Regions from separate parts of the Acidovorax sp. SRI_002 genome, predicted to be linked through region 1. Evidence: predicted binding sites of a transcription regulator. Region 1 holds the regulator's gene; each other region holds the start of a gene.
What was found. Region 1 encodes sigma-54, which starts transcription at its own class of promoters, with help from an activator protein. Its sites were predicted from a motif close to TGGCANGNAANCTGCTTT; they were not measured.
Positions count from the first base shown of each region.

Region 2: the regulator sigma-54 is predicted to act here: its motif matches at 3,377-3,394, upstream of AC2YJX_RS16670 (CmpA/NrtA family ABC transporter substrate-binding protein).
Region 3: the regulator sigma-54 is predicted to act here: its motif matches at 4,834-4,851, upstream of nirB (nitrite reductase large subunit NirB).
Region 4: the regulator sigma-54 is predicted to act here: its motif matches at 3,167-3,184, upstream of AC2YJX_RS08670 (TorF family putative porin).

Region 1 covers NZ_JBYCZW010000008.1:275,478-283,007, reverse strand. Annotated here, with positions in the region: gene argS (arginine--tRNA ligase) at 1-1,201, shown strand, start outside; gene AC2YJX_RS22355 (SPOR domain-containing protein) at 1,211-1,855, shown strand; gene AC2YJX_RS22350 (thiol:disulfide interchange protein DsbA/DsbL) at 1,936-2,592, shown strand; gene lptA (lipopolysaccharide transport periplasmic protein LptA) at 2,701-3,354, shown strand; gene lptB (LPS export ABC transporter ATP-binding protein) at 3,366-4,163, shown strand; gene AC2YJX_RS22335 (RNA polymerase factor sigma-54) at 4,163-5,752, shown strand; gene AC2YJX_RS22330 (acyl-CoA thioesterase) at 5,820-6,302, shown strand; gene AC2YJX_RS22325 (THUMP domain-containing class I SAM-dependent RNA methyltransferase) at 6,299-7,530, shown strand, end outside.
Region 2 covers NZ_JBYCZW010000005.1:504,990-512,519, reverse strand. Annotated here, with positions in the region: gene AC2YJX_RS16680 (ABC transporter ATP-binding protein) at 121-960, opposite strand; gene ntrB (nitrate ABC transporter permease) at 957-1,907, opposite strand; gene AC2YJX_RS16670 (CmpA/NrtA family ABC transporter substrate-binding protein) at 1,944-3,188, opposite strand; gene AC2YJX_RS16665 (ANTAR domain-containing response regulator) at 3,708-4,334, opposite strand; gene AC2YJX_RS16660 (branched-chain amino acid ABC transporter substrate-binding protein) at 4,540-5,706, shown strand; gene tsaD (tRNA (adenosine(37)-N6)-threonylcarbamoyltransferase complex transferase subunit TsaD) at 5,817-6,857, shown strand; gene AC2YJX_RS16650 (aldehyde dehydrogenase) at 6,923-7,530, opposite strand, start outside.
Region 3 covers NZ_JBYCZW010000005.1:522,070-529,599, reverse strand. Annotated here, with positions in the region: gene AC2YJX_RS16755 (nitrate reductase) at 1-791, opposite strand, end outside; gene nirD (nitrite reductase small subunit NirD) at 892-1,290, opposite strand; gene AC2YJX_RS16745 (type IV pili methyl-accepting chemotaxis transducer N-terminal domain-containing protein) at 1,384-2,187, opposite strand; gene nirB (nitrite reductase large subunit NirB) at 2,216-4,660, opposite strand; gene AC2YJX_RS16735 (bifunctional protein-serine/threonine kinase/phosphatase) at 5,014-6,777, shown strand; gene AC2YJX_RS16730 (MFS transporter) at 7,085-7,530, opposite strand, start outside.
Region 4 covers NZ_JBYCZW010000003.1:104,029-111,558, forward strand. Annotated here, with positions in the region: gene glcE (glycolate oxidase subunit GlcE) at 1-171, opposite strand, end outside; gene amt (ammonium transporter) at 433-1,977, opposite strand; gene glnK (P-II family nitrogen regulator) at 2,014-2,352, opposite strand; gene AC2YJX_RS08670 (TorF family putative porin) at 2,399-3,130, opposite strand; gene AC2YJX_RS08675 (YifB family Mg chelatase-like AAA ATPase) at 3,355-4,899, shown strand; gene AC2YJX_RS08680 (MarR family winged helix-turn-helix transcriptional regulator) at 5,066-5,572, shown strand; gene AC2YJX_RS08685 (acyl CoA:acetate/3-ketoacid CoA transferase) at 5,651-7,243, opposite strand; gene AC2YJX_RS08690 (thiolase family protein) at 7,281-7,530, opposite strand, start outside.

The DNA of each region.
Region 1 (7,530 bases):
GCAGATCGATACGCTGACCAAGAGCACGCAGCTGCGCGCCAAGGGCTTCAAGCCCGGCGACGACTGCTGGCCCACCGACAGCGACAACCCGCTGGCCAAGAACTTCTACAACGGTGACTACATCGCCGACATTGCCGAGGCCTTCAAGGCCAAGGCCACGGTGAAGGCCGACGACCGCGAGTTCACGGCCAACGGCGACGTAGAGGACTACGACAACATCCGCCAGTTCGCCGTGGCCTACCTGCGCAACGAGCAGGACAAGGACCTGCAGGCGTTCAACCTGCACTTTGACGAGTACTACCTGGAGTCCAGCCTGTACACCAGCGGCCGCGTCGAGGCCACGGTGAACAAGCTCGTCGCCAATGGCAAGACCTACGAGCAAGATGGCGCGCTGTGGCTGAAAAGCACGGACTACGGCGACGACAAGGACCGCGTCATGCGCAAGCAGGACGGCTCCTTCACCTACTTCGTGCCTGATGTGGCGTACCACATCGCCAAGTGGGAGCGTGGCTTCACGAAGGTCGTCAACATCCAGGGCACGGATCACCACGGCACCATTGCCCGCGTGCGTGCCGGGCTGCAAGCGGCCGACGTGGGCATTCCGCAGGGCTACCCTGACTACGTGCTGCACACGATGGTGCGTGTGGTCAAGGGTGGTGAAGAGGTCAAGATCAGCAAGCGCGCAGGCAGCTATGTCACGCTGCGCGACCTGATCGAATGGACCAGCAAGGACGCCGTGCGTTTCTTCTTGCTCTCCCGCAAGCCCGATACCGAGTACACCTTCGACGTGGACCTGGCCGTGGCGCAGAACAACGACAACCCCGTGTACTACGTGCAGTACGCGCATGCCCGCATCCAGTCGGTGCTGCGCGCTTGGCAAGAGGCTGGCGGTGGCGACGTGGCTTCGCTGCACGATATTGATCTGTCGGCTCTCGAAGGCCCACAGGCCCAGGCGCTGATGCTGCAGCTGGCCAAGTACCCCGAAATGCTCACGGCTGCGGCCGACGGCGAAGCCCCGCACGATGTGACCTTCTACCTGCGCGACCTTGCCGCCAGCTACCACAGCTACTACGACGCCGAGCGCATCCTGGTGGACGACGAGGCCGTGAAGAAGGCTCGCCTGGCGCTGGTCGCCGCCACCGCGCAGGTATTGCACAATGGCCTGGCCGTGCTGGGCGTGTCGGCTCCAACCAGAATGTAAGCAGTCACTATGAAGAAACAACAGACGGGCGGGACCATCGTCGGCTTTATCGTTGGGGTCATCGTGGGCCTGGGCGCTGCCTTGGCTGTGGCGGTGTACGTGACCAAGGTGCCGGTGCCCTTCCTCAACAAGGGCAATGGCCGGGGCGTGGACATGGACGCCGCCGAGACCCAGAAGAACAAGAACTGGGATCCCAATTCGCCTTTGTATGGCAAGAATCCGGCTCGCCCGGCAGCCCCGCCCGCTGTGGCTGCCTCGGCGCCCACCCCAGCCGCGCCGGATGCGCGGGCTGTGGCATCGGCGCCCGCACCCAAGCCCGCTGCCAGCAAGCCCGAGGCCAAGGCTGAAACCAAGCCCGGCGCCGACCCGCTGGGCGATCTGGCCGTGGCCAAGGCTGCTGCCAAGGGCAATCTGGACCCGTTCGACTACTTTGTCCAGGCCGGGGCTTTCCGCACCCAGGCGGACGCCGATGCGCAGCGCGCCAAGCTGGCCATGCTGGGCTGGGAGGCCCGCGTGAGCGAGCGTGAGCAAAATGGCCGGGCGGTGTTCCGCGTGCGTGTGGGGCCGTTCACCAAGCGCGACGACGCCGAGCAGCTCAAGGAGAAGCTCGATGGCGCCGGTCTGGAGTCGGCGCTGGTGCGCGTGCAGCGCTGATGCGCCAAGCTTCGGGAGGCTGAACTTTTTGCGGGGGCATGGCTCACATCCCCCAGACCTGTAACAGGAGAGTCTTTGTCATGAAACGCCGTGAGTTTTCTTTGTCCGCCGCCTCGGCGGTTGCCGCTTCCGCCCTGACGTTGCCAGTGGCCACCCCCGCGCTGGCTCAGGCCCGCCAGTTCAAGGAGGGCAAGGACTTCCGGCGGCTGGACAAGCCGGTAGCGCCCGACGCGCCTGCGGGCAAGGTCGATGTGATCGAGTTCTTCTGGTACAGCTGCCCCCACTGCAACGCCTTTGAACCCGCGCTCGACGCCTGGGTCAAGGCCGCCCCCAAGGACCTCTCCGTCCGTCGTATGCCCGTGGCCTTCAACGCGAGCTTTGTGCCCCAGCAAAAGTTGTACTACGCCCTGGAAGGCATGGGCAAGCTCGAAGCCCTGCACGCCAAGGTGTTCCGCGCCATCCATGTGGAAAAGCAGAAGCTGGCCAAGGACGACGAAATTTTTGCCTGGGTGGCCCAACAGGGTGTGGACGCCGCCAAGTTCAAGGAAATCTACACCTCGTTCAGCGTGTCCAACCAGGTTCGCCGTGCTTCGCAACTGCAGGACGCCTACGGTGTGGAGGGCGTGCCCTCGATGGGTGTGGCGGGCAAGTTCTACACCGATGGCACCATGGCGGGCAGCATGCAAAACGTGCTGCAGGTGGTGGAACATCTGGCGACAGTGGCCCGCAAAGGCTGACGGTTTTCGCCCGGCCGCCGGTTCCCATTGGCAAAAGCCCGCACATGCGGGCTTTTTTCATGGAGGAACGCGACGGGGTGGCTACAATGATTGCAAGATTCGTGCCCTATGAACCATCGCCTCCTTCCGATCCTCCTGCTCGCGGCCCTGGCCTGCACCTTCGGTGTGGCCCATGCCGAAAAGGCCGACCGCGCCAAGCCCATGAACATTGAGGCGGACGCTTTGCGCCATGATGAGCTCAAGCAAACCAGCGTGTTCTCTGGCCGCGTGGTCATGACCAAGGGCTCCATCGTGCTGCGTGGCGCGCGGCTGGATGTGCGCCAGGATGCCGATGGCTACCAGTACGGTGTGGTCACGGCTGAGCCCGGCAAGCGCGCCTTCTTCCGGCAAAAGCGCGACACCCTGCCGGGAGCACCCGATGAGTTCATCGAAGGCGAGAGCGAAGTCATCGAGTACGACGGCAAGGCCGACAACGTGCGCTTCATCACCCGTGCCGAGTTGCGCCGCTACCGGGGCGCTGTGCTCAGCGACGAGATCACCGGCGCCGTGATTGTCTACAACAACCTGACCGACGTGTTCTCCGTGGACGGAAAGCGCACCGCCACCAACGCTGCGGGCGATGCCCCCGCGCCGGGCAGCCGCGTGCGCGCCGTGCTGGCCCCCAAAGATCCACCGCCCGCTGCGGCGGCCCCCGAGGCGGCGTCCCCGGCCTCAGCCCCGGCGCTGCGCCCCAGCAACAGCCTTGGCGGCGGCGCCAAGTGAGTGGGCCCGCTGTGAGTACCGGTCCTGACACTCAGGCGGGTAGCCGCCTGGGGCCTGATTCCCAGGCGGGCAGCCGCCTGGAGGTGCAGCACCTGGCGAAGTCTTATGGCAGCCGCAAGGTCGTCAAGGACGTTTCGCTGGTCGTGCAAAAAGGTGAGGTCGTGGGGCTGCTCGGCCCCAACGGCGCGGGCAAGACCACCTCGTTCTACATGATCGTGGGCCTGGTGCGCAGCGACGAGGGAGACATCCGCATCGACGGCCAATCGGTGGCCCACATGCCCATCCACCGGCGCTCGCGCCTGGGCCTGTCGTACCTGCCTCAGGAAGCCTCGATCTTTCGCAAACTCACGGTCGAAGAGAACGTGCGCGCCGTGCTGGAACTGCAGCGTGGTGATGACGGCCAGCCGCTCTCGCGCGACGCCATCGAGGAGCGCCTGACGGCCCTGCTGCAGGAGCTGCGCGTGGACCACCTGCGCGCCTCGCCCGCCATGGCCCTGTCCGGCGGCGAGCGCCGCCGCGTCGAGATTGCCCGGGCCCTGGCTACACAACCGCGTTTCATCCTGCTGGACGAGCCCTTTGCCGGCATCGACCCCATTGCCGTGATCGAGATCCAGCGCATCATCGGCTTCCTGAAGGCGCGGGGCATTGGTGTGCTCATCACCGACCACAATGTGCGCGAAACCCTGGGCATCTGCGACCACGCCTTCATCATCAGCGATGGCCGCGTGCTCGCGCAGGGCACGCCGTCCGAGATCGTGGACAACGCCGAGGTACGACGTGTTTACCTTGGCGAACACTTCAGGATGTGATGAAGCCTGGACTCTCGCTGCGCGTCTCGCAGCATCTTGCATTGACCCCCCAGCTTCAGCAGTCCATTCGGCTGCTGCAGTTGTCCACGCTCGAACTCTCGCAGGAAGTCGAGCAGATGCTCGACGAAAACCCGTTCCTCGAACGCAATGCCGACGAAGCTCCGCGCGAGGAGTTTGGCCTGGAAGCCGCCGACACGCCCGCGCAGCCCGATGAGTACAGCGCCGATGATGCTATATTTTCAGGAGCTATCAGCGCAAGCAGCACAAGCGCTGAAGGCCAAAATGATGCTGAAGCACCGAGTGCTGGCGCTGACGAGCCTGACTGGAGCGGTGACGGCACGGTAGAAATGGCGCCCAACGACGCGGAGTGGGGCGGGGATGCGCCCGCCCGCAACCGCAACGACTCCGAAGGCGACGAGGCCGACGCCACCGAGCTGGCCCGTTCGCATGAATCGCTGACCGCCTTTTTGCACCGTCAGGCGCTGGCGCTGCGCTTGTCCGAGATCGACCGCGCCGCGCTGCGTTTTCTCATTGAATCGCTCAACGACGACGGCTACCTCGAAGAGCCGCTGGAAGAGCTGGCCATCAGCCTGGCCGGGCCGGACGACCTGGAGCAAATCGAAGAGCTGGTGCACCGCTTCACCGTGGCCCAGCGCCTGCTGCAAAGCCTGGAGCCCACCGGCGTGGGTGCGCGCAACCTGGCCGAATGCCTGACGCTGCAGCTCACGGCGCTGGCTGCCGACGAGGACAGCGATGCTGACCCCGACACGGTGCAGACCGCGCTGCGCATTTGTCAGCAGCCGCTGGAGATGCTGGCCCGCCGCGACATCCGCCGCCTGACGCAGCTGTGTGGCGACGGCGAAGAGCGCACTCGCGCCGCCATGGCGCTGATCGCTCGCCTGGAGCCCCGCCCCGGCCGTCGCTTTGCCGACGTGGAGCGCAACATCATCATTCCCGATGTCATCGTGCGCAAAGCCGGGCGTGCCAATGGACGCGATGGCCAGCACAACTTCATCGTCAGCCTCAACCCCGATGTGATGCCGCGCCTGCGCGTGCACGACATTTATGCTGGCGCCCTGCGCGGCCACAAGGGCGGCGAGGGTCACCAGGGCATGCAGCAGCGCCTGCAGGAGGCGCGCTGGTTCATCAAGAACATCCAGCAGCGCTTTGACACCATCCTGCGCGTCTCGCGCGCCATCGTGGAGCGGCAAAAAAGCTTCTTCACCCACGGCGAGTTGGCCATGCGCCCGCTGGTGCTGCGCGACATCGCCGACGAACTGGGCCTGCACGAATCCACCATCAGCCGCGTGACCACCGCCAAATACATGGCTACGCCAATTGGCACGTATGAGCTGAAGTACTTCTTTGGCTCCGGCCTTGGCACCGAGACGGGTGGCAATGCATCCAGCACCGCCGTGCGCGCCCTTATCAAACAGTTTGTGGCCGCAGAAAGCCCCGCCAAGCCGCTGTCCGACAGCCAGATCGCCGAGATGCTCAAGGAGCAGGGCATCGAGTGCGCACGCCGCACCGTGGCCAAGTACCGCGAAGCGCTCAAGATCGCGCCGGCCAACCTGCGCAAGGCGCTGTAGGTACCCCGGTTGGGGGCGCATGGCTCGCCCTGTTTGAATTTTTCGTTTTTCTATCCGCCACCCCACCATGGCCCGCATCGTCTTCGACCTCCCCCCGCACTTCGGCTTTGCCACCGAGCTGCAGATCTACATCAGCCACGTCAACCAAGGCGGGCACCTGGACAACGCGCAACTGCTGAGCCTGGTCTCTGAAGCGCGGGTGCGCTTCTTCCAGTCGCTGGGCTACCCCGAGGCCGACGTGGGCGGGCTGTCCATCGTGGTCGGCGACATCGTGGCGCAGTACAAGTCCGAAGGTTTCCACGGTGAAACCATGCGCGTGGAGATGGCGCCTGCGGACTTCAACCGCTATGGGTTTGACCTGGTCTTTTGCATGACCGAGAAGACCTCAGGCCGCGAGGTGGCGCGCGGCAAGATCGGCATCGTCTTCATCGGCAAGGCCGACCGCAAGGTGGCGCCGATCCCCGAATCCATCCGCCAATTGCTGCTGGCCCGCGCGGGAACGCCGGATTCCCACGCATTGTCTGAGCGCGTATCCTCCCCATCGACATGAACCAACTCCAACTTTTTCTCCCCTGCGCCGCTGGTGTGGAGGGCTTTCTGGCCGACGAGGTGCATGGCATCACCGGCCTCACGGGGCAAGACCTGCTGGTCGGCCGCGGCGGCGTGCTGCTGCGCGCCTCGTGGCGCGAGGCGCTGCTGCTCAACCTGCACAGCCGCCTGGCCCAGCGCGTGCTGGTGCAGTTGGCGCACCGCCCGTACCGCTCCGAGAACGATCTCTATGCCATGGCCAGCGACGTGGCCTGGGAAATCTGGTTCACCACGCGCCAGACCTTCAAGGTCGAGGTGACCGCCCAGCACAGCCCGCTGCAGAGCCTCAACTTCGCAGGTCTCAAGGTCAAGGACGCCGTGGCCGACCGCTTTCGCGCCAAAAGCGGGGTGCGCCCCGACGTGAACACCCAGTGGCCCGATGTGCGCATCCACCTGCACCTGACCACCGACGAGGCCACGATCTACATCGACACCTCGGGCGAGCCGCTGTTCAAACGCGGCTGGCGCGAAGACAAGGGCGATGCGCCACTGAAAGAAACCCTGGCCGCCGCCATGATTGCCGCCAGCGGCTGGGACCCGCATGGCGACAACCCCCAGCCCCTGTACGACCCCTGCTGCGGCAGCGGCACCATCGTGATCGAGGCCGCGCAGATCGCCTGCCGCATTCCGGCCGGCATGCTGCGGCGTTTTGCGTTCGAGAAGCTGCTGCCGTTCCAGGCCCATGTCTGGGATGCTATTAAAAAAGAAGCTGAAAGCGCAATACAGACAAGCGCTGTGCCCCTGTTTGGCAGTGATGTGGCCTTCCGCATGGTCGATTTTGCGCAGCGCAATGCTGAGCGCGCAGGCGTGGCCGATGCCGTGCAGCTGCGCGGCGGCGACGCCCTGCAGCGCATGCCGCCCTGCGAGCAGCCCGGCGTGATGCTGCTGAACCCGCCCTATGGCGAGCGCATTGCTGCTGCAGGCAGCGCAGGCCGCAACGCCAGCGAGCGCGCCGCCGACCGTGCCCAGGGCATGGCCGTGGGCCGCGAAGAGGCGCAGACCGAGGATGGCGGCGAATTCTTCAGCCAGCTGGCCTCGCACTGGAAGAAGAACTACGCTGGTTGGCAGGCCTGGATGCTCACACCCGACCTCAAGCTGCCCGGCAAGATGCGCCTGAAAGAATCGCGCCGCGTGCCGATGTGGAACGGCCCCATCGAATGCCGCCTCTTCCGCTTCGACATGATGAAGGG
Region 2 (7,530 bases), on a different contig from region 1:
CTGGCCTGGGGTTGCGCGCGTGCGACGGCCCTGCCATGGGGATAAAACGAAAAAGGGCTCTGAACGATCTGGTCAGAGCCCTTTTGATTTGCCGTGTTATCGGGCCTGGAGCCCAGCGGGTCAAGCTGCTTTTTCGACGTGCCCCTGGCGGGTGTAGAGGAAATCGATCACCGCCTTGCGGTAGTGCACGTACTGCGGGTCTTCGGCCAGTTCCACGCGTTTGCGGGGGCGGGGCAGGTCGACGGTCAGCACTTCGCCAATCGTCGCGGCCGGGCCGTTGGTCATCATCACGATCTTGTCGGACAGCAGCACGGCCTCGTCCACGTCGTGGGTCACCATGACCACGGTGCTTTGGGTGCGTGCGACGATTTCCAGCAATTCGTCCTGCAGCTTGGCGCGGGTCAAGGCGTCCAGCGCGCCAAAGGGCTCGTCCATCAGCAGCACCTGGGGCTCCATGGAGAGTGCCCGGGCAATGCCCACGCGCTGCTTCATGCCGCCAGAGATTTCACCGGGGCGCTTTTGCCCAGCGGGCGTGAGGCCCACCAGGGCCAGTGCGGCGTCGGTGCGGGCCTTGAGCTGGGCCTTGCTTTCCTTGCCGCCAAACACGCGCTCCACGGCCAGGTAGATGTTGTCGAAGCAGGTGAGCCAGGGCAGCAGCGAGTGGTTCTGGAACACCACGGCGCGCTCGGGGCCGGGGCCTTTGATCTCCTTGTTGGCGCACAGCAGCGCACCGTTGGTGGGCGTGGTCAGCCCGGCGATCAGATTCAGGAGCGTGGACTTGCCGCAGCCCGAGTGGCCGATCAGCGCCACGAACTCGCCCTTGGCAATCGTCAGGTTGATGTCGCGCAGCGCGGGGAACAGGCCCTTGGCCGTCTTGAAGGTCTGTTCGACGCCGTGGACTTCGATGAACTTGGTGCTCATGGAGGGGTGTGTGGATGCTGCCGTGGTGGTCGTGTTCATGCTTTCACCTCTTCAAACGTAAATGCGGTGGCCAGCTTGATGAGCGCAAACTCCAGCACCAGCCCGACGATGCCGATCACGAAGATGGCGATGATGATGTTCTTGACGTTGAGGTTGTTCCACTCGTCCCACACCCAGAAGCCAATGCCCACGCCGCCGGTCAGCATCTCGGCAGCTACGATCACCAGCCATGCGGTGCCCACGGCCAGGCGCACGCCGGTCAGCATGTAGGGCAGCACGGCGGGGAAGAGGATCTTGGTGGCGATCTTCCATTCGCTCAGGTTCAGCACGCGGGCCACGTTCATGTAGTCCTGCGGCACACGCTGCACGCCCACGGCGGTGTTGATGATCATGGGCCAGATGGAGCAGATGAAGATGGTCCAGATGGCGGCGGGGTTGGCGCCCTTGAAGACCAGCAGGCCGATCGGCAGCCAGGCCAGCGGCGACACCGGCCGCAGCAGGCTGATGAGCGGGTTGAACATGCGCGACAGGAAGTTGAACCGTCCGATCACGAAGCCTGCCGGAATGCCCACCAGCGCCGCCATGCCAAAGCCCACGGCCACGCGCTCCAGCGACATCAGCACATTCCAGCCCACGCCCTGGTCATTGGGGCCATTGCGGTAGAACGGGTTGCTGAAGATTTCCAGCGCCTGCTTCCAGGTCTCCACCGGGCTGGGGATGCTGCCGCCCGTGGTGGTGGATACCACCGCCCACAGACCGATGAGCAGGCCCAGGCCACAGAGCGGCGGCAGCACCGCCATCCAGAAACTGCGCGACAGGGCCGCCCAGTCGCGACTGGCAGGGGCGGGGCTCGCCGTTGTTTCGGCTTTGGACTGTTTTTGGCTTCTGGCGCTTGCTGGTGAAGCGTTGATAGCTACATTATTCATAGCGTTCTGTGCAACCACGGGGGCTGCATCCAACGGGGAGTGAAAGACGGCACTGACCATGGTGTTCTCCTTGGCAGGGTGGGCGGGGCAGGGCGCTTACGCCTTGATCTTGAAGCTGTCGGCGTACTTGGCGGGGTCTTTGCCGTCCCACACCACGCCGTCCATGAGCTTGGCGGTGCGCATCGGGTCCTTGGGCACGTTGATCTTCATGGCGCTGGCAACCGACTTGTACAGGTCCACCTGGTTGATCTCTTTGGCCACGGCCAGGTAGTCGGGGTGGCTCTTGATCAAACCCCAGCGCTTGTGCTGCGTCAGGAACCACATGCCGTCCGACAGGTAGGGGAAGTTCACCGCGCCGTCGTTGAAGAATTTCATGTGGTTGGGATCGTCCCAGGTCTTGCCCATGCCGTTCTGGTAGCGGCCCAGGATGCGCTGGTTGATGGCGTCCACGCTGGTGTTGATGTAGGACTTCTGGGCCACCGTTTCGGCCATCTTCATCTTGTTGGACAGGCTGGCGTCAATCCACTGGCTGGCTTCCAGCACGGCCATCATCACGGCGCGGGTGGTGTTGGGGTTCTTCTTGACGAAATCGGCCGAGGTGCCCAGCACCTTCTCGGGGTGGTCCTTCCAGATGTCCTGGGTGGTGTTGGCGGTCACTCCGATGCCATCCATGATGGCGCGGTGGTTCCAGGGTTCGCCCACGCAGAAGCCATCCATGTTGCCCACGCGCATGTTGGCCACCATCTGGGGTGGCGGCACGGTGATCAGCTTGGCGCCCGACAGCGGGTTGATGCCGGCGGCGGCCAACCAGTAGTGCATCCACATCGCGTGGGTGCCGGTCGGGAAGGTGCCTGCGAAGGTGTACTCGCGCTTGTTGGCGGCCATGAACTTGGCCAGGGACGGGCCATCCACCGCGCCCTTGTCGGCCAGTGCCTTGGACAGCGTGATCGCCTGGCCGTTGTTGTTCAGGCTCATCAGCACGGCCATGTCCTTCTTGGGGCCGGCCGTGCCCATGTGCACGCCGTACACCAGGCCATACAGCACGTGGGCAAAGTCGAGTTCGCCATTCACCAGCTTGTCGCGCACACCGGCCCACGATGCTTCCTTGGTGGGGATGATGGTCACGCCATACTTCTTGTCAAAGCCCAGCACCGAGGCCATCACCACGCTGGCGCAGTCGGTCAGCGGGATGAAGCCGATCTTCACTTCCTTCTTCTCGGGGGCGTCCGAGCCCTGGGCATGCACCAAGGCGCGCAGGGCGGGGCTCACGCCCACGGCGCCCACGGTGGCGGCCTGCAGTACGGTGCGGCGGTTGAGGCTGGTTTTCAACAGATCGGTCATGGGGCGGTTCCTCGGTGCGTTAGAAAACAAAAAAGGCGTCCTCCCCTGGCCTGGTTGCATGCGCAAACGGGCTCGGAGAGGGACGCCTTTGTCCATGGCAAAGCCCATTGGGGGGCCTTGTGTCAGCACCGGCCCGCCATTGGGTCAGTGCTGTCAGTGGTGGGACCGTCTTTGGTCTTGCCAGGGTTAATGCAAGCAGCGTGCCAGCCTTTTTCATGCCGGCCTTGCTCCAATACAGCGCATAATCTGCTACCAAATTAGTAGCTGCTTGTGCTTATTTATTAAGCGGTAGCGGCCAGTTTGGCTTGAAAATTTGCGGAGATGGTGCGCGCGCAGAGTGCTGCACTGCATTTGTGCGGCGCACCATTTGGGGAGAAGCCGGTGGACCCGGGCGTGACCCAGGCGAGGGATGCCAAGCAAGGGCCGCCCCGCAGCGAGGGCATCGTCCCCCTTCCCGAATGGCGCAGCGATTCGAGAGAAGGGGGAAGGCGCACAGCGCCTCAGGGGGAAGTCACCTATTCAACCCAGCAGATCCATCACATCGAGCATGCGCTGGGCCACGTCCACCAGCTTGAGGCCCTTGTCCATGGCGGTCTTGCGCAGTTTCTCGTACGCGGCCTGTTCGCTCAGGCCCTGGCGCTGCATGAGCAGGCCCTTGGCGCGGTCGATGGTCTTGCGGTCTTTCAGTTCGGTCTTGGCGTCGGCCAGCTCGGCGCGCAGGGCCTGTTCGTGCTGGAAGCGCGCCATGGCCACGTCCAGGATGGGGCGGATGCGCTGGGGTGCCAGGCCCGCCACGATGTAGGCCGACACGCCCGCCGCCACCGCGTCCTTCACGTGCGAGGTGTCCTCATCGTTGGTGAACATCACGATGGGGCGCCGCTCGTCGCGCGTGGCCATCACCACATGTTCGAGCGCGTCGCGCGCCTCGCTTTCGGCGTCCACGATGATGAGGTCGGGCTGCAGCTGGGCGATGCGCTCGCTCAGGAAGACATCGGCAGGCAGGGTGGCCACCAGGTTGAAGTTGTTCTCCAGCAACCCAATGCGCAGCGCCCGCGACCGTTCCGCCTGAAGTACGGCGTGTTCGTCGGCGGGGTCGGCGACTGCCAGATCCGGGGCAACCACCACGATGCGCAGAGACTCGTTCATACCCAGGAGCATAAGCAATTTTTACGCCACAAAATGGTGCATCGAAGCGGTGCGTTCCGGGGCTGCAGGCTGGCAGCAGGTTGCGGCAGCTTCCAAGGCCTGAAACTTGCTAATAGTTTGTCGATGGGCAGGGCATACCCGATAGCAGCTACCCGGTCGCATCGCATATACATCTGGTCACATTGACCCATTCAAGAGGATTTGCATGAACAAGCACATTGACCGGCGGCGTATCTCTGCCGGCTTGGCCCTGACCACCGTGGCGGTATCCGCGCTGCTGGTGCTGACAGGCTGCAGCAAGGTGCCCGACACCATCAAGATCGGCGTGGCCCAGCCCCTCTCCGGCCCCTTGGGCGCGCTGGGGCAGGATTTGCTCAACGGCGTCAACCTGGCCGTGGCGGAACTGAACAAGGGTGGCTACACCGTGGACGGCAAGCGTGTGACGCTGGAGGTGGTGTCGGTGGACGACAAGGCCGACGCCGCCACCGGCAAGACCGTGGCGCAGCAGCTGGTGGACTCGGGCGTGGTGGCGGTGATCGGGCACCTGAATTCGGGGGTGAGCATTGAGACGGCTCCGATTTACGCCGCCAAGGACATCGCCCAGATCGCCATCTCCACCAACCCCAAGTTCACGCAACTCGGCTTCCCAACCACCTTCCGCATGGTGGCCAATGACACCTTGCAGGCGCGCGCTATCGGCTCGTTTGCCGCCACACAGCTGGGTGCCGCCCGCTACGCTGCGCTGGACGATGGCACGCCTTACGGCAAGGGCCTGGCCGACGGGGCTGCCGAGCAGCTCAAGGCTGAAAAGAAGGAAGTGGTGGTGCGCAAGTCGTTTGACGACAAGACGGTGGCTTTCGATGAACTGGCTGGCGAGCTGAAGGCCGCCAAGGTCGAGGTCATCGTGTCCACCCTCAACGACTTTCAGGCCCTGGCTCTGCTCGAAGCCCTGCGCAAGGTGGACCACACCAAGGTCAGCCTGCTGGGCGGGGACACCATCAAGACCACCGACATGACCAAGGCCATGGGCATGGTCGAAGGCGTCTACGCCACATCGCCCGTACTGGAAGCCAAGGAGTTCACCACCGGCAAGCCCTTCCTTGAAAAGTACATCGAGGCCTACAAGAAGCCCCCGGCCTATGGCGGCCACTACAGCTACGACAGCACCTATGTGCTGTCAGCCGCCATCCAGAAGGCCAAGTCGGCCGATCCGAAAGCGATCACCAAGGCCATGCACAGCATCAACGGCTATGCGCCCGTGATCGGCACCATGACCTGGGACGACAAGGGCGAACAGCGCTACGGCGCCGTGGGCGTGTATGAACTGCGCAGCGGAAGCTGGGAACTGCGCATGCGTTCGGACCGCTGGTAAGCAAGCCGCCGCGTCGGCAAGCGCCATCCATCCGCACAACCCCTGCTGGCGACTGCCAGCAGGGGTTTTTGCATCCGACCCTGAACGGGGCCGGGTTTTACACTCGGGGCATGAGTTTGCTGATCCTCGGTATTGAATCTTCGTGCGACGAAACGGGCGTGGCATTGGTCCGTTCCACGGGCAATGCCGTGCCCACGTTGCTGTCGCACGCGCTGCACAGCCAGATTGAGATGCACCAGGCCTACGGTGGCGTGGTGCCCGAGCTGGCCAGCCGTGACCACATCCGCCGCGTGTTGCCGTTGGCCACGCAGGTGCTGACCGAGTCCGGCCAGTCGCTGGCCGATGTGGACGTGGTGGCCTACACCCGCGGGCCGGGCCTGGCCGGTGCGCTGCTGGTGGGGGCGGGCGTGGCGTGCGCGTTGGGCGCTGCACTGGACAAGCCGGTGCTGGGCGTGCACCACCTGGAGGGGCACCTGCTGTCGCCCTTCCTCAGCGCCGACCCGCCTGAATTCCCTTTTGTGGCCCTGTTGGTATCAGGCGGTCACACCCAGCTGATGCGTGTGGACGGCGTGGGCCGCTACGAGATCCTGGGTGAGACCATTGACGATGCGGCTGGCGAGGCGTTCGACAAGTCCGCCAAGCTCATGGGCCTGGGCTACCCGGGTGGGCCAGCGCTCTCGCGCCTGGCTGAGCAGGGCGATGCCGCAGCCTTCAAGCTGCCGCGCCCGCTGTTGCACAGTGGCAACCTCGATTTCTCTTTTGCCGGGCTCAAGACGGCGGTGCTCACGCAGGCCAAGAAGCTGGGTGACGAACTGGAGGCACGCAAGGCCGACTTGGCCGCCAGCACGGAGGCTGCGATTGTCGAAGTGCTGGTGAAGAAGACGCTGGCCGCGCTCAAGCAGACCGGCCTGAAGCGCGTGGTGGTGGCCGGTGGTGTGGGGGCCAACCGGCACCTGCGCGCGCAGCTCAACACGTCCTGTGCCGCCGCCAAGGTGCGGGTGCACTACCCTGAGCTGCACCTGTGCACCGACAACGGCGCCATGATTGCCATGGCGGCGGCCATGCGGCTGCAGGCAGGGCAGCAGCAGGCCAACACCGACTACGCCTTTGACGTGAAGCCGCGCTGGCCGCTGGATGCGATCACGGTTTGATTATCTGAATAAAAAAGGCCGATACCGCCTGTCCAGCAAGCGTTAGCAGCTATCTTTTTTGATTTTCAAAAGGGGTAGTGGCGGGGTGTCGTCTGCACCGTGATCCAGCGCAACTCGGTGAACTCGCGCACGCCCGCCATGCCGCCAAAGCGGCCGTAACCCGAACTTTTCACGCCACCAAACGGCATCTGCCCTTCGTCGTGCACCGTGGGGCCGTTGATGTGGCAGATGCCCGACTCGATGCGCGCGGCCACGTTCCAGGCCTTGGCCACATCGCGGCTGAACACGGCGGAGGACAGGCCGAACTCGTTGTCGTTGGCGCAGGCAATGGCTTCCTCGACGCCGTTCACGCGCACCACGGGCTTGACGGGGCCGAACGATTCTTCGCGGTAGATGTCCATCTCGGCCGTCACATGGTCGAGCACCGTGGCCTGCATCAGCGTGCTGTCGCTCTTGCCGCCGCAGACCAGCGTGGCGCCCTTGGCCAGTGCGTCGTCGATGAGGGCGTTGCAGCGGTGCACGGTGGCCATGTCCACCACCGATCCCAGCACCACTGGGCCCTTGCGTGGGTCGCCCAGCGGCAGGGATTGGGCACGCGCGCCGAGCTTCGCCACAAACGCGTCGGCCACGGCGTTGTCCACGATGATGCGTTCGGTGGACATGCAGATTTGGC
Region 3 (7,530 bases), on a different contig from region 1:
TAGTCGCGCACCAGGGCCTTGAGTTCGTCAAAGCCCGTGGTGTGTGCAGCGATGTACGCGGCGTCCGTCCATCCCTCCCACAGCATCAGGTGCAGCATGCCGTTGAACAGCATGACGTCGCTGCCGGGCTGGATGGGAAGGAACAGGTCGGCCATGCCGGCCGTATCGGTGCGGCGCGGGTCGGCCACGATGACCTTCATGCCGGGGTTGCTGGCGCGCGCGTCTTCGATGCGGCGGAACAGGATGGGGTGCGCCCAGGCCGCGTTGCTGCCCACGATGAACAGGCACTGCGCGTGTTTCACATCGTCGTAGCAGGCGGGCGGCGCGTCGGCGCCCAGGGTCTGCTTGTAGCCCGCCACGGCACTGCTCATGCACAGGCGCGAGTTGGTGTCGATGTTGTTCGTGCCGATCAGGCCCTTGGCCAGCTTGTTGAAGACGTAGTAGTCCTCGGTGAGCAATTGGCCGCTCACGTAGAAGCCCACGGCATCGGGGCCGTGGTTCTGGATGGTGTTTGCGAATTTTTCGGTGGCCCGATTCAGCGCGGCGTCCCACGGCAGGGGCTGGGGCGCATCGCCACGTTGCGCGCGCTGCTGGGGCTGCAGCAAGCGGGTCTGCAGCGTGATGGGGCTGCTGGCCGTGAGGTGCAGGGTCGAGCCCTTGGTGCACAGGCGGCCAAAGTTGGCGGGGTGGGTGGGGTCTCCGCGCACGCCGGTGATCTGCGCGCCTTCGGATTCGATGATCACGCCGCAGCCTACGCCACAGTAGGGGCAGGTGGATTTCGTTTCTTGCATGGCGTGGATTCCAGATGTTTTTGGGCTCTAGCGCTTGATGGAAAAGCGCTGATAGCTATGTATTTAATAGCTTTGGTGTTCGATGGACGTTGCGGGGTGATCAGGCCGCCAGGCCGCGCCGCGCCGGCCCTGCTACGGGGCGCGTCAAATCGACCGCATGCTCGTCCAGCTCCAGGGCATCCAGATACACCGCGCCATCTTCCACCTTCACGGCGAACTTGGGCGTGCAGCCTTCGTCGGGAGCCGATGCCTGCCCATCGCACAACCCAATCGTCCAGTTGTGCAGCGGGCACGCCACCTGCGTGCCAAACACGATGCCTTGCGACAGTGGCCCGCCCTTGTGCGGGCAGCGGTCGAGCAGTGCGAACACGCCCCCGGCATCGTTGCGGAACACGGCCACATCCAGGCCCTGTGGGCGCGCCACACGGCGCGAGCCCAGCACGGGGATGTCGTCCACGCGGCAGATCAGCTTCCATTGCGGGCTGTTGGTTGTGGTCATCATGGTTCCTTCGGTGTCTTTGGGTGTTGTCGGGGAGCCTGCCAGGGTCATCGTGGGGCGGCTCGTTATTTTTTGAGGAAGCCTCGGGTGGGCTCAGGCCGCCAGCGCCGCATACATGCCGGTCACGCGGTCCATGCTGGAGAGCAGGTTTTCGCTGGCCACGTACACCTCGGCCACTTGGCGGTTCACGTTGCCCCCACCCTGCATGCGCTGCAGCGCAGCGTCAAAAAACACCCACTGGCCGTCGGCCAGCTGCAGTTCCTGGCGGATGCGGTTGGTGGCCTGGGGGGCATTGCGCAGCAGCTCAGTGGCTGCGATGAATTCACTGCGGGCCTTGGCGATTTCGGCGGTGGCGGTGGACGCGTCCACTGGCAGCATGGCGGCCAGGTAGAACTTGGCCATGCGCTGGCTCAGCATGCGCTGGCGACCTGCAATGTTCACCAGGTGGCCCACGGGCTTGCCCGAGGCTGCCTCGTACTGCGTGGTGCCCAGATGGGCCAGGGCCAGCACCTTGGCATCGGCCTGCAGCATGGCGCTGGCATTGTCGGTGGACGATGTGGCGGCAGCCAGCGTGGTCTTGTGGGCGGCCCAGGCGGTTTCCAGCTTGGTGTACGTTTCGCGGATGGTGGGCGAGGGCGCATAGGCCTTGAGTTCCACCAGCTGGCGCTCGAACAGCGCGATGGACTGCTCCATCACCTGGCGTGCCGTGGGCGTGTCGGCCTTGTGGGCCAGGGCCAGCCAGGCCTTGCCCACACGCTGGCTCAGCATACGCTGGCGCCCGGCCTTGTTGATGGCGTCGTTGAGGTCGGTGACCTGGGCGTGGGCGCTGCCCAACGGGGCCAGGGCGCTGCACGCAGCGGCGCAGCTGGCCGCGGTCAAAAGGGTTCTACGGTGCATGACGGGGTTCTCTCCGGACTTGGGGCGATCAGGCGCTCAAGGGCGCGAACTGGCGTGTGTCCACGGCCGCCTTGTCAAAGTCGAACCAGGGATCGGGCTCGCCGTCCAGCGCAAACTGCAGCTGCTCCCACAGCGCCTTGCGGCCTTCGTGGTCTTCCAAAATGCGCTTCTTCACGTAGTCCAGGCCCACACGGTTCACGTAGTGCACGGTGCGCTCCAGGTACCAGCCTTCCTGGCGGTACAGCTCGCAAAACGCGCCGGTGTACTCCAGCACTTCCTCGGCGGTTTTGAGCTTGGTGAAGAAATGCGCCACCTCGGTCTTGATGCCGCCGTTGCCCGCCACGTACATTTCCCAGCCGCTGTCCACACCGATGATGCCCACGTCCTTGATGCCGGCCTCGGCGCAGTTGCGCGGGCAGCCGCTCACGGCAAATTTCACCTTGTGCGGTGCATACATGCGCCACATGGCGCGCTCCAGATCCTTGCCCATCTGGGTGCTGTCTTGCGTGCCCATACGGCACCACTCGCTGCCCACGCAGGTCTTCACCGTGCGCAGGGCCTTGGCGTAGGCATGGCCGCTGGGCATGCCGATGTCCTTCCACACGTTGACCAGGTCTTCCTTCTTCACGCCCAGCAGATCAATACGCTGGCCGCCCGTGACCTTGACGGTGGGGATCTTGTATTTGTCCACCGCATCGGCAATGCGGCGCAGCTCGTCGGCCGTGGTCTCCCCGCCCCACATGCGCGGGATCACGCTGTAGGTGCCGTCTTTCTGGATGTTGGCGTGGCTGCGTTCGTTGATGAAGCGGCTTTGCGGGTCGTCCTTGGCTTCTTTCGGCCAGGTGCTGATGAGGTAGTAGTTGACCGCCGGGCGGCAGGTGGCGCAGCCGTTGGGTGTCTTCCATTCCATGAACTTGAACACCTCGGCAATGCTGACCAGCTTGCTGCCGCGGATCGCGTCGCGCACGGCCTGGTGGCCGTGGTCGGTGCAGGCGCACATGGCCTTGGTCTTGGGCGTGGCGCTGTAGTCGCCACCGGCGGTGAACATGATGATCTGTTCCACCAGCCCCGTGCACGAGCCGCAGCTGGCGCTGGCCTTGGTGTGCTTGCGCACCTCGTCCAGCGTGAACAGGCCTTTGTCCTTGATGGCCTTGCAGATCGCGCCCTTGGTCACGCCGTTGCAGCCGCATACCTCGTCGCTGTCCTGCATGGCGGCAGCCTTGCTCTGGCCCTGGTGGCCGGTGTCGCCCAGGTGCGATTCGCCAAACATCAGCTTGTCGCGGATGTCGCTCACGCTGCGGCCGTCGCGCAGCAGCTTGAAGTACCAGCTACCGTCCACAGTGTCGCCATACAGGCAGGCGCCCACGAGCTTGTCGTCTTTGATGACGAGCTTTTTGTACACGCCACCGAAGGGGTCGCTCATCACGATCTCCTCGGTGTCGTCTCCTCCTTGAAAGTCTCCGGCCGAGAACAGGTCGATGCCCGTCACCTTGAGCTTGGTGGACGTGAGCGAGCCCTGGTAGCGGCCGATGCCGAATTCGGCCAAATGGTTGGCCAGCACCTTGCCCTGCTCGAACAGCGGGGCCACCAGGCCATAGGCAATGCCCCGGTGCGCGGCGCATTCGCCCACGGCGTAGATGCGGGCGTCGGTGGTGGTCTGCAGCGTGTCGCTGACCACAATGCCGCGGTTCACGTGCAGGCGCATCTTTTCGGCCAGGGCGGTGTTGGGGCGGATGCCCACGGCCATCACCACCAGGTCGGCGGGCACCTCGGAGCCGTCCTTGAACTTCACGCTGGCCACGCGGCCTTCGGCGTTGCCCACCAGCTCTTGTGTTTGTGCTTTCATCAAGAACTGCATGCCGCGCTCCTGCAGCGACTTTTGCAGCATCTTCCCGGCCACGTCGTCCAGCTGCCGTTCCATCAGCCAGTCGCCCACATGCACCACGCTCACTTGCATGCCGCGCTTCATCAGGCCGTTGGCGGCCTCCAGGCCCAGCAGGCCGCCGCCGATGACCACGGCGTGTTTGTAGGTGGCTGCCGCGTCGATCATGGCCTGTGTGTCGGCAATGTCGCGGTAGGCCAGCACGCCCTGCAAGTCCTTGCCGGGGATGGGCAGGATGAAGGGGTTGGAGCCCGTGGCGAGGATCAGTCGGTCGTATTCGGCGGTGACCACCGTGCCATCCTTGCTGGTGGCGCTGACCACGCGGCGCACGCGGTCCACGTCGGTCACCGTAAACCCGGTGTGCAGCGTGATGTGGTGGTCGGCGTACCAGGACCAATCGTTCAGAATGATCTCGTCGATGGTCTGCTCGCCGGCCAGCACGGGCGAGAGCAGGATGCGGTTGTAGTTGGGGTGAGGCTCGGCCCCAAACACCGTGATGTCGTAAAGATCCGGGGCAATCTTGAGCAGCTCCTCCAGCGTGCGCACACCGGCCATGCCGTTTCCTACCATCACCAGCTTGAGCTTTTTCATCGTGACTCCGTCGGTTCTATCGCCTGGGCGATTCGAAAAACAAAAAAGGCGTCCACACGATGCCGTTTCGAATTCCTGTCGAAACCGCATGTGCGGACGCCTTCGTCCGGGCAATCCACCCCTGCGCCATTGCACGGGTGGATTGCGTGACCCTGTGGGGTCGTTGCTGGAGTTAAGCAATGCTTGTGCCAGTCGATTTGCACTGAGGTGGGGCGGCCTCTGGGGGTGTTTTGAGGCCCACGTGTGGGGGGTGGCGCAGTGCTGCCCCGGCTCTGCGCAGGCGCCACGGGGGCATGCCCTTGTCTGGCGCGGGGCGCACCACCTTGGGCACGGAACCTGCAAGGAGCTGGTGCATGACTTTTGAACTGGATTTCGGCCACACCTCGCAGGCCGGGCGCAAGGAGGTGAACGAAGACTTCGCCGCGCTCGTGTTGGGCCAGGGGCGCGACCGTGAGCGCGGAGCCATCGCGGCCATCGCCGACGGCGTGAGCACCGGCGGCAATGGCCGCGAGGCCGCCCAGACTTCAGTGAACACGCTGGTGAACGACTACTTCGCCACGCCCGACACCTGGGACACCACGGTGGCGCTGGACCGCATCCTGTCCGCCCACAACGGCTGGCTCGCCTCCATGAACCGGCGCCGCCAGCCTGCGGTGGGGCTGACCACACTGACCGCGCTGGTGCTGTGTGGCCAGTCGTACACGCTGGCCCATGTGGGAGACACGCGCGCCTACCTGGTGCGCGAGGGCCGCCTGCAGCAGCTGACCACCGACCATGTCATGGCGCAGCACGATCTCAGGCACCAGCTCACCCGCGCCATGGGCCTGGACGACCACGTGGTGGTGGACTACAGCCAGGGCGAGCTGCGCAGCGGCGACCTGTTTGTGCTGCTGTCGGACGGCGTGCACGGCAGCGTGCCCGAGCGCGAACTGCGCCAGCTGCTGCGCCAGGAGATACCGGCCCAGGCGCTCACCGACGAGCTGGTGCAGGTTGCCCTGCGCCGTGGCAGCAGCGACAACGTGACCGCGCTGGTGGTGCGGGTGCAGGGCGCGCTGGAGGCCACGCTGCAAGACGAATCGCGCCGCGCCCAGGACCTGCCCGTGCTGCCCCTGCTCAAGGTGGGCGACACCGTGGACGGCCTTACGGTGACAGCCATCGTGGCCGACAACGGCATCCACCGGCTGTACCAGGTGCGCGACGGGGCCACGCAGCGGCTGTATGCCCTCAAGACCCTGCTGCCCGCGCGCGCCCACGACGCCGAAGAACGCGCCACGCTGGCGCACGAGGCCTGGGTGGCGCGGCGCATGCAGTCGGGTCAGGCCGCCGCCCATCTGGCGCGGCTCAACGACTGGCCGGTGGGGGACGGCGGCTTTGGCGATGGCGCCGCAGCCAGCGCGTTTTACCTGCTGTACGACTGGCATTCCGGCGACACGCTGGGGCAGCGCCTGCGCCATCGCCAGCACATGGCCGTGGGGCAGGCTGTGACGGTGACCGTGCAGGCCGCGCGCGTGCTGGGCTGGCTGCACCGCCAGGGCGTCGTGCACCGCGACATCAAGCCCGACAACCTGCACCTGGGCGACGACGGGGTGCTGCGTGTGCTGGACCTGGGCGTGGCCCTCTCAGGCCGCGAGCCCGAGGCCACCCGCCGCCTGCACGCCGGAACCCCCAGCTACATGAACCCGGAGCAGTGGCCGGGCTATGAAAAGGGCGGCGACCCCTCCGGCCAGTTGCCCGACGCGGGCAGCGACCTGTTTGCGCTGGGGGTCACGCTGTACCAGCTGCTCAGCCACGGGCGCCTGCCCTATGGCGAGGTGGTGCAGTACCAGCTGGGCCGCTACCACCGCGACCCGGTGCCCCCCAGCCGCCACAACCCGGGCGTGCCGATCTGGCTCGACCAGATTGCCCTGAAGGCCGTGGCCCGCAACCGCGCCCAGCGTTTTGAAACTGCCGAGGAACTGCTGCTGGCCCTGGAGCGCGGCGCCTCACGCCCCCTGTCGGCGACCGGGCCCCAGCCGCTGATGCAGCGCGATGCCACGGCCCTGTGGAAGATCGCTCTGGCCGTGAGCGTGCTGGTGAATGTGCTGTTGATTTATTGGCTGCTGTTTTTGCCGCGGTGAGCTTTCGCGGCGATTTGCTATTAAAAACATAGCTTTTAGCGCTTATGAGATAAGCGCTGGGGCTTGTTTTGGTCAAAGACCGTGCATGCACGACGCCCATTGAGCGAGTGCCCTTTGGCTGGAAGTGTGGCGAGCGCTTGTGCGCTCACCGGCTACGCCGGTCATGCGCTGCGCGCACGTCCACCCTTCTAGCGAAAGCGCGGGCAACGCTGCGCGTTGGCTGGCTGCGCCAGCTCAGGCACTGCGTGCCCGACCGCCCTTTTGCTGGAAGTGTGGCGAGCGCTTGCGCGCTCACCGGCTACGCCGGTCATGCGCTGCGCGCACGTCCACCCTTCTCCGCCCACGTGCGCGTCCAGCGGATCTGCATCACCCGCAGTAGCACCAGCATGGCCAGCGCGCACACCGCAATGCCCACAAAGCCCCAGAGGTAGGTGCCGGTGTACTGGCGCGAGATGCCCATGCCATTGGGGATGAGGCCGCCGCCCAGCGCGCCGATCTCGCCGATCATCGAGCCTGCCACCGCCGTGGCCAATGGCCAGCGCAGCGGCACCAGCTGGAACAGGGCGCCGTTGCCCGCCCCCAGGGCCGCAAAACACACCAAGAACAGCAGCATGGTCACGGGCAGTGATTTTTCGGCCAGGCCACACAGCACCATGCTGGCGGCGGTGATGGCCAGCACGCCGGTCAGGGTGTTCACACCGCCCCAGTGGTCCGACAGCCAGCCACCAAACACGCGCAGGGCCGCGCCCAGGA
Region 4 (7,530 bases), on a different contig from region 1:
CTCGTAGCTCACGATGCCGCGCAGCACCCGCGTGTCGAGCACTTCACCATGCAGTGCCAGGCCATGAAAATCCTTGGTGCCCCCGCCACGGATGCGCAAGGGGGTCTGGTCGGCGGCGGCGGTGCGCACACGTTCGGTGATCTGGGCAAGGGCGAGGTCCATGCCTTGCATCGTAGCGGTAGCCATGTCCGGTGCTACACCCGGAGTGCGTGAATTTTTTGAACAGCGCGCGTGCAAAGGACTCGGGCCTGCGGGCAAGTTGTCTGGGGGAACATGCCTTGGCTACCCTGCCAAAGCCAGCAGCGAGCCCCCCACCGGTACGAAAAAAACCCGCCGTTGCCGGCGGGCTCAACAACCAGAGGAGTGACTCGCTTGTTCTTGTTGCGACGCTGCGGTGCCACCAGACACCGCAGCGCGTGGGGTGCAGGCGGATCAGCGGTTGTACGCTGTCTCGCCGTGCGAAGTGATGTCCAGGCCTTCGCGTTCGTCTTCTTCCGTGACACGCAGGCCCACCGTGAGGTCAACGATCTTGTAGGCGACGAAGGAGACCACACCCGACCACACGATGGTCAGCAGCACGGCCTTGGCCTGCGTCCACACCTGTGCGGCGATGGAGTAGTCGGCAGCAGTGACCATCGAAGCAGTCACCCAGTCGGCCACGTAGCCAGGGCCACCCAGGCCAGGGGCGTTGAACACGCCGGTCAGCAGGGCACCCACGATACCGCCGATGCCGTGCACGCCGAACACGTCGAGCGAGTCGTCCGCACCCAGCAGCTTCTTGAGACCGTTGACACCCCACAGGCAGGCAAAACCGCCCACCAGGCCGATCACCAGGGCGCCGCCGATACCGACGTTGCCAGCGGCAGGCGTGATGGCCACGAGGCCGGCCACGGCACCCGAAGCTGCACCCAGCATCGAAGCCTTGCCACGCATCAGCGCTTCGCCGATGCACCATGCCAGCACGGCAGCGGCGGTGGCCACCAGCGTGTTGATGAAGGCCAGGGCGGCAAAGCCGTTGGCTTCCAGGGCAGAGCCGGCGTTGAAACCGAACCAGCCCACCCACAGCAGCGAGGCACCGACCATGGTCAGCGTCAGGCTGTGAGGCGCCATGGCTTCCTTGCCGTAACCGATGCGCTTGCCCACCATGAACGCGCCCACCAGGCCCGCCACAGCGGCGTTGATGTGCACCACGGTACCGCCAGCGAAGTCCAGAGCACCCCACTGCCAGATCTGGCCAGCCTTGCCGGTCATGGCGTCGGCCACTTCCTTGGAGGCGTAGGCGTCAGGGCCCATCCAGAACCACACCATGTGGGCAATAGGCAGGTAGCTGAAGGTGAACCACAGCACCATGAACATCATGACGGCGCTGAACTTGATGCGCTCTGCGAACGCACCGACGATCAGGGCGCAGGTGATGCCGGCGAACGTGGCCTGGAAGGCGGCGAACACCACTTCTGGAATCACGACACCCTTGCTGAACGTGGCCGCGTTGGCAAACGTGCCTGCGGCGTTGTCCCAGATGCCTTTCATGAACAGGCGGTCAAAGCCACCGATGAACGCGCCGCCTTCGGTGAAGGCCAGGCTGTAGCCGTAGATGAACCACAGCACCACGATCATCGAGAACGTGACCATCACCTGCATCAGCACGGACAGCATGTTCTTGCTGCGCACCAAGCCACCGTAGAACAGCGCCAGGCCGGGCAGGACCATCAGGATCACGAGTATGGTGGAGGTCATCATCCAGGCGGTGTCACCCTTGTTGGGGACAGGAGCGGGTGCCTCGGCGGCAGCTGCGGGAGCGGCGGCCGCTGCCGCTGCGGGGGCTGCGGCAGCAGCAGGAGCCGGGGCTTCTGCGGCAGGAGCAGCAGCGGGCGCGGCAGCAGCCGGCTCGGAGGCGGCGGGCGCCTGTGCCAGGGACAAGTTGCCCATGGTCAGCAGACCCAGCCCCAGAATGAAGGAAGCAAGCAGTTTTTTCATGGCGTTTCTCTTCTTGGATGTAGTACGGCCGCGCCCTTACAGCGCTTCCTTGCCGGTTTCGCCAGTGCGGATGCGCACCACCTGCTCCAGGTGGGTCACGAAGATCTTGCCGTCGCCGATCTTGCCGGTGCGGGCTGCGCTCTCGATGGACTCGATCACGCGGTCCACGAGGTCGTCCGCCACAGCGGCTTCGATCTTGACCTTGGGCAGGAAGTCAACCACGTATTCCGCGCCGCGGTACAGCTCGGTGTGGCCCTTCTGGCGGCCAAAGCCCTTGACCTCAGTGACCGTGATGCCTTGCACGCCGATGTCCGAAAGCGCTTCACGCACCTCGTCCAGCTTGAAGGGCTTGATGATGGCTGTCACCATTTTCATTTTGGTTCCTCCGACATGGGCGCAGCAAGCGCCCATTGAGACTTGCTTACAGGGTTTTGGTGAGCGTGACGATCACGCGCGACTTGTTGACGTGGCCGAAGAAGGCCTTCTTGTTGGCACCCACCACGGCAGCGCCCAGCGACAGGCCACCGCCGAAGTCGTAGGCACCGCCCACGCTGTAGTCCATGTAGTTGGGCACGCCCAGGTCCTTGATGTCGCTGGCAAAGCGCGTGAAGCCGACCGAGGCCTTCACCGTCACGCTGGGGGCAACTTCCTGCGCAAACGCGAAGTTCAGGTAGCCGGTGTTGCGGCCCTTCAGGCCCGAGCCAGCCTTGGCGCCGGCAAAGCCGAAGTAGTCCTTGGAGATGGTGTGCGAATACTTGGCAGTGAAGGGGCCCATGGTGGCCGCGCCATACAGCTCGGTGGTGTTGCCGTTGCTGTTGCCAGGGTAGATGTAGGTCAGGGCGCCCACGTCCAGGTCAGCGCCGCCAGCCTTGAACTTGTAGCCGCCGTACAGGTCGGATTCGAGCGAGTTGTTGGCAAGCCAGTCCACGCTGGAGTTCCAGTTACCCACGTACCAGCCGGTGTCGCCGAAGGCGTAGTCAAAACCGCCTTGCAGTGCAGGCTTGACCGCTTTGGACTTGGAAACGTCCTGGTCCTGGCCACGGAACTTGTAGTTGGTGGTCAGGCTGACATTGCCGGTGAGCTGGGCACTGGCCAGCATGGGAAGGGTTGCAACAAGGGCAACGCCCAGGGTCTTGATGATGGCGCGGGTCATGTTTCCTCCGGTTGGACAAAGTAGGGACAAGCGTTTTAAGCACGGACCGTGCCACGCCAGTGCAACCATTGCATCGCCTTCACATCGCCGTTGCGTTGCGTTACACCGATCCCCAAGTACAGTGACGGTGTGCGCGCGGACCATGTTGCACCTTGTTGGTGCACTACACAACAGGGCCGCGCTAAAAAACCATAAAACGCACCCATCTGGGGAGAAACCGCTTCATGAGTCTTGCTTTGGTGCAAAGCCGCGCCCTTCTGGGGCTGCAGGCGCCTTCTGTCACCGTCGAAGTGCATCTGGCCAATGGTTTGCCCAGCTTCACGCTGGTGGGCCTGGCCGAGGTGGAGGTCAAGGAGGCCCGCGAACGGGTGCGCTCCGCGCTGCAGAACGCGGGGTTGGAGTTCCCGCATAACAAGCGCATCACGGTAAACCTGGCACCAGCCGATCTGCCCAAGGACTCAGGGCGCTTCGATCTGCCGATTGCGCTGGGCATCCTCGCCGCCAGCGGGCAGGTGGACGCAAGCCGTCTGGCGGGCTATGAGTTTGCGGGCGAGCTGTCGCTGTCGGGCGAACTGCGCCCCGTGCGCGGCGCGCTGGCCACCAGCCTGGCGCTGCAGACCCAGCAGATCACCGCGCAACTGGTGCTGCCCCCCGGCAGCGCTGAAGAGGCCGCCCTGGTGCCCGCCGCGCGGGTGGTGCGCGCACGGCATCTTCTGGATGTGGTGCGCGCCTTCCTGCCGCCGGGCAGCGTGGCTGCGGGCGATGCCGACGTGGCCAACGATGGCTGGACCCGCCTGCAGGCCACCCCCATGGCGGCGAGCACAGCAGGCCCCGACATGTGCGACGTGAAAGGCCAGGCCAGCGCCAAACGCGCGCTCGAGATTGCTGCCGCTGGCGGGCAGAGCGTGCTCATGGCCGGGCCGCCGGGATCGGGCAAGTCGATGCTGGCGCTGCGGTTTGCGGGGCTGCTGCCCGCGATGACCGTGGACGAGGCGCTGGAGAGCGCCGCCATTGCCAGCCTGGCCGGGCGCTTTCGCACCGACCAGTGGGGCCACAGGCCCACAGCCGCGCCACACCACACCGCCAGCGCAGTGGCCCTGGTGGGCGGCGGATCACCCCCCAGGCCCGGCGAAATTTCGTTGGCGCACAACGGAATCTTGTTTCTGGACGAACTGCCCGAGTTTCCGCGTGCTGCCCTGGAGGCCCTGCGCGAACCGCTGGAGACAGGACATATCACCATCTCCCGAGCGGCGCAGCGTGCGGATTTCCCCGCCCGGTTCCAGATGATTGCGGCCATGAACCCCTGCCCGTGCGGCTACCTGGGCTCCACCCAGCGCGCGTGCCGCTGCACGCCCGACCAGGTGAACCGCTACCAGGCCAAGCTCAGCGGCCCGCTGCTGGACCGCATTGACCTGCATGTGGAGGTGCCCGCCCTGCCCGCCGACCAGCTGGTGCAGGCACCCGCGGGCGAAGCCAGCGAGGCGATCCGCGAACGCGTGGCGCAGGCCCGCGCCGTGGCACTGGCGCGGCAAGGCAAGACCAACCAGGCGCTGCAGGGCCAGGAGATCGACACCCACCTGCACCTGCAGGATGCCGCCGCCAAATTCCTCAACACCGCCGCCGCCCGCCTGGGCTGGTCGGCCCGCAGCACGCACCGTGCGCTGAAGGTGGCGCGCACCATTGCCGACCTGGCGGGTGCACCCTCGACCGAAGTGGGCCATGTGGCCGAGGCCGTGCAATACCGGCGCGTGTTGCGCAGCCCCGTCTGAGAGCCACAGGCGCCGATGCTGCACCGTGTGTGTCGCCTGCCACACATCAATTACTATAATTTTTATAGCAACATATATCCGTCAAATAAGCGCTAGCGGCTGATTTGAATCAAATTTCCGCGCAACCTGCTGCCAACCCGCGCCCACCCCCCGCCACAATCACCCCATGTCCAGCGTTCGCCCCACCAAAAAGACCACAGCCTCCATGGCTCCAGCCAACCCGGCGCCCGCACCCGAATCGGTGGATACCGGCTTTCTGCGCACCCTGGTGGGCTACAACGCGCGGCGCGCGTCGCTGGCCGTGATCGAGGTGTTCATGGAGCGCATGGCGGTGTACCGCCTCAAGGTGGTGGATTTTTCGGTGCTGTCGCTGGTGGCGCACAACCCGGGCGTGACCTCGCGCCAGCTGTGCGTGACGCTGGGCGTGTTGCCACCCAATCTGGTGGGCCTGGTGGCTGCGCTGGAGCGGCGCGGCCTGATCGAGCGCCGCCCCCACCCCAGCGACGGCCGCGCCATGGGCCTGCACCTGACGCCCGCCGGTGTGGAGCTGACGGCCCAGGCCGAGCAGACCGCCGCACAGCTGGAGGTGGACGCCACCGCCGGCCTCACGGCCGCCGAACGCAAGACGCTGATCCGCCTGCTGCAAAAGGTCTACGCCCGCGACGGGGCCTGACAAAGAAAAGGGGCGCTGCAGCCAGCGCCCCTTGGTCTTTGGTTTTGTGCCCGGCTTCGGGCAGCTTCTGCGCCCCGGTTACAGGCCTGCGGCCGCCGGTGCCACGGTCTCAGACTTCGCCGCCATGGCCGCCGCCAGCCCGCCCCACTTTTCGTGGAACAGGCCCGCGTCCATGGTCTTCACATTGCGCATGATCGGTTTGAAGCCCATGTGCGCCAGCACGTCGCGCTCCAGGTCGATGCCGGGCGCGATCTCGGTCAGCTCCAGGCCTTCGGTGGTCAGGTGGAACACGGCGCGTTCGGTCACGAAGAGCACGTTCTGCTCGCGCTGGGCAGCATCCAGCCCATTGAAGGTGATCTGCTCGACCTTCTCGATGAATTTGCGCGAGCGGCCCTCCTTCACGATGGTGAGCTGGCCGTCGGCCACCTTCACCTCCAGGCCACCCGCCGTGAAAGTGCCGCAGAACACCAGGTTCTTGGTCGAGCGCGTGATGTTCACAAAGCCGCCACAGCCCACGGGCCGACCGTTGAACTTGCTCACGTTCACGTTGCCGTGGTTGTCGGCCTGCGCCAGGCCCAGGAAGCTCGCGTCCAGCCCGCCGCCGTCGTAGAAGTCGAACTGCAACGACTGCTCAATGATCGCGTCGGCGTTGTAGGCCGTGCCAAAGTCGCCCAGCTGCGCCGGGATGCCGCCGGTGATGCCGCTTTCCACGCTCAGCGTGAACTGGTCCGCCACACCCTCTTCCGCCGCCACCGACGGCACACCGGCCGGAATACCGATGCCCAGGTTGGTGATGGCGCCAGGTTTCAGCTCCAGCGCGGTGCGGCGTGCGATGACCTTGCGTTCGTCCAGTGCCATGGGCGCCAGCGAGTTCACCGGCACGCGCACGTCGCCACACAGCGCGGCGTTGAACTGCGTGGTGATGGTCTGCATGTGGTTCTCGGGCTGGCTGACCACCACGTAGTCCACCGACACGCCGGGCACCTTGACCGACTTGGGGTGCAGGCTGCCCGCCTTGACGATGCGCTCCACCTGCGCGATCACGATGCCGCCGCAGGCCTTGGCCGCGTGGGCGATGTTGATCTGCTCCAGCAGCACGCCTTCCTTGTCGAGCGTGAGGTTGCCGTTCTCGTCGGCCAGCGTGCCGCGGATGATGGCCACGTCGATCTTGGGCGAGGGGTAGAACAGCCATTCCTCGCCGTTGAATTCGACGAGCTTGACGAGGTCCTCCGTGGACTTGCTGTTGAGCTTGCCGCCTTCGATGCGCGGGTCCACAAACGTGCCCAGACCCACCTTGGTGAGCAGCCCCGGGCTGCGGCTGGCAATGTGGCGCGTGAGGTGCGACAGGCTGCCCTGCGGGAAGTTGTAGGCCTCCACCTCGCCGTCAAACACCATCTTCATCATCTCGGCGCCCGTCTGGCCGAAGTGGCCCGCCACGGTGCGCTTGATCATGCCGGGGTGGGCAAAGTGCACCATGCCCGCGTCCTTGCTGTTGCCGATGGCGCCGCAGGCCCAGGTGGTCACGTTCTTCGGACTGCCGTGGTCGAGGAAGTTTTTCTCGATGCCCTTGAGCACTTCCTCCGGCAGGCTGGAGACGGCCAGACCGCCCAGAAAGATGGTGGCGTTGTCGGGGATCAGGGCCCCCGCCTGGGCTGCGGTGATGATTTTCATGGTGCTGTGCTCTTGCAAATGGGTGTGAAGACTGGATTTACGCGTCGGTGTTCTCGATCAGCAAAGCAATGCCTTGCCCGCCGCCCACACAGGCGCTGGAGATGCCGTAACGCAGCCCTCGGCGGCGCAGTTCGCGCGCCAGCGTCACGGTCAGGCGCACGCCGGTGGCGGCCAGCGGGTGGCCCAGGGCAATCGCACCGCCGTTCACGTTGAGCTTGTTCAGGTCGAGCCCCAGCTCGCGCCCCACGGCCAGGGTCTGTGCGCCCTGGGCTTCGTTGATCTCGAAC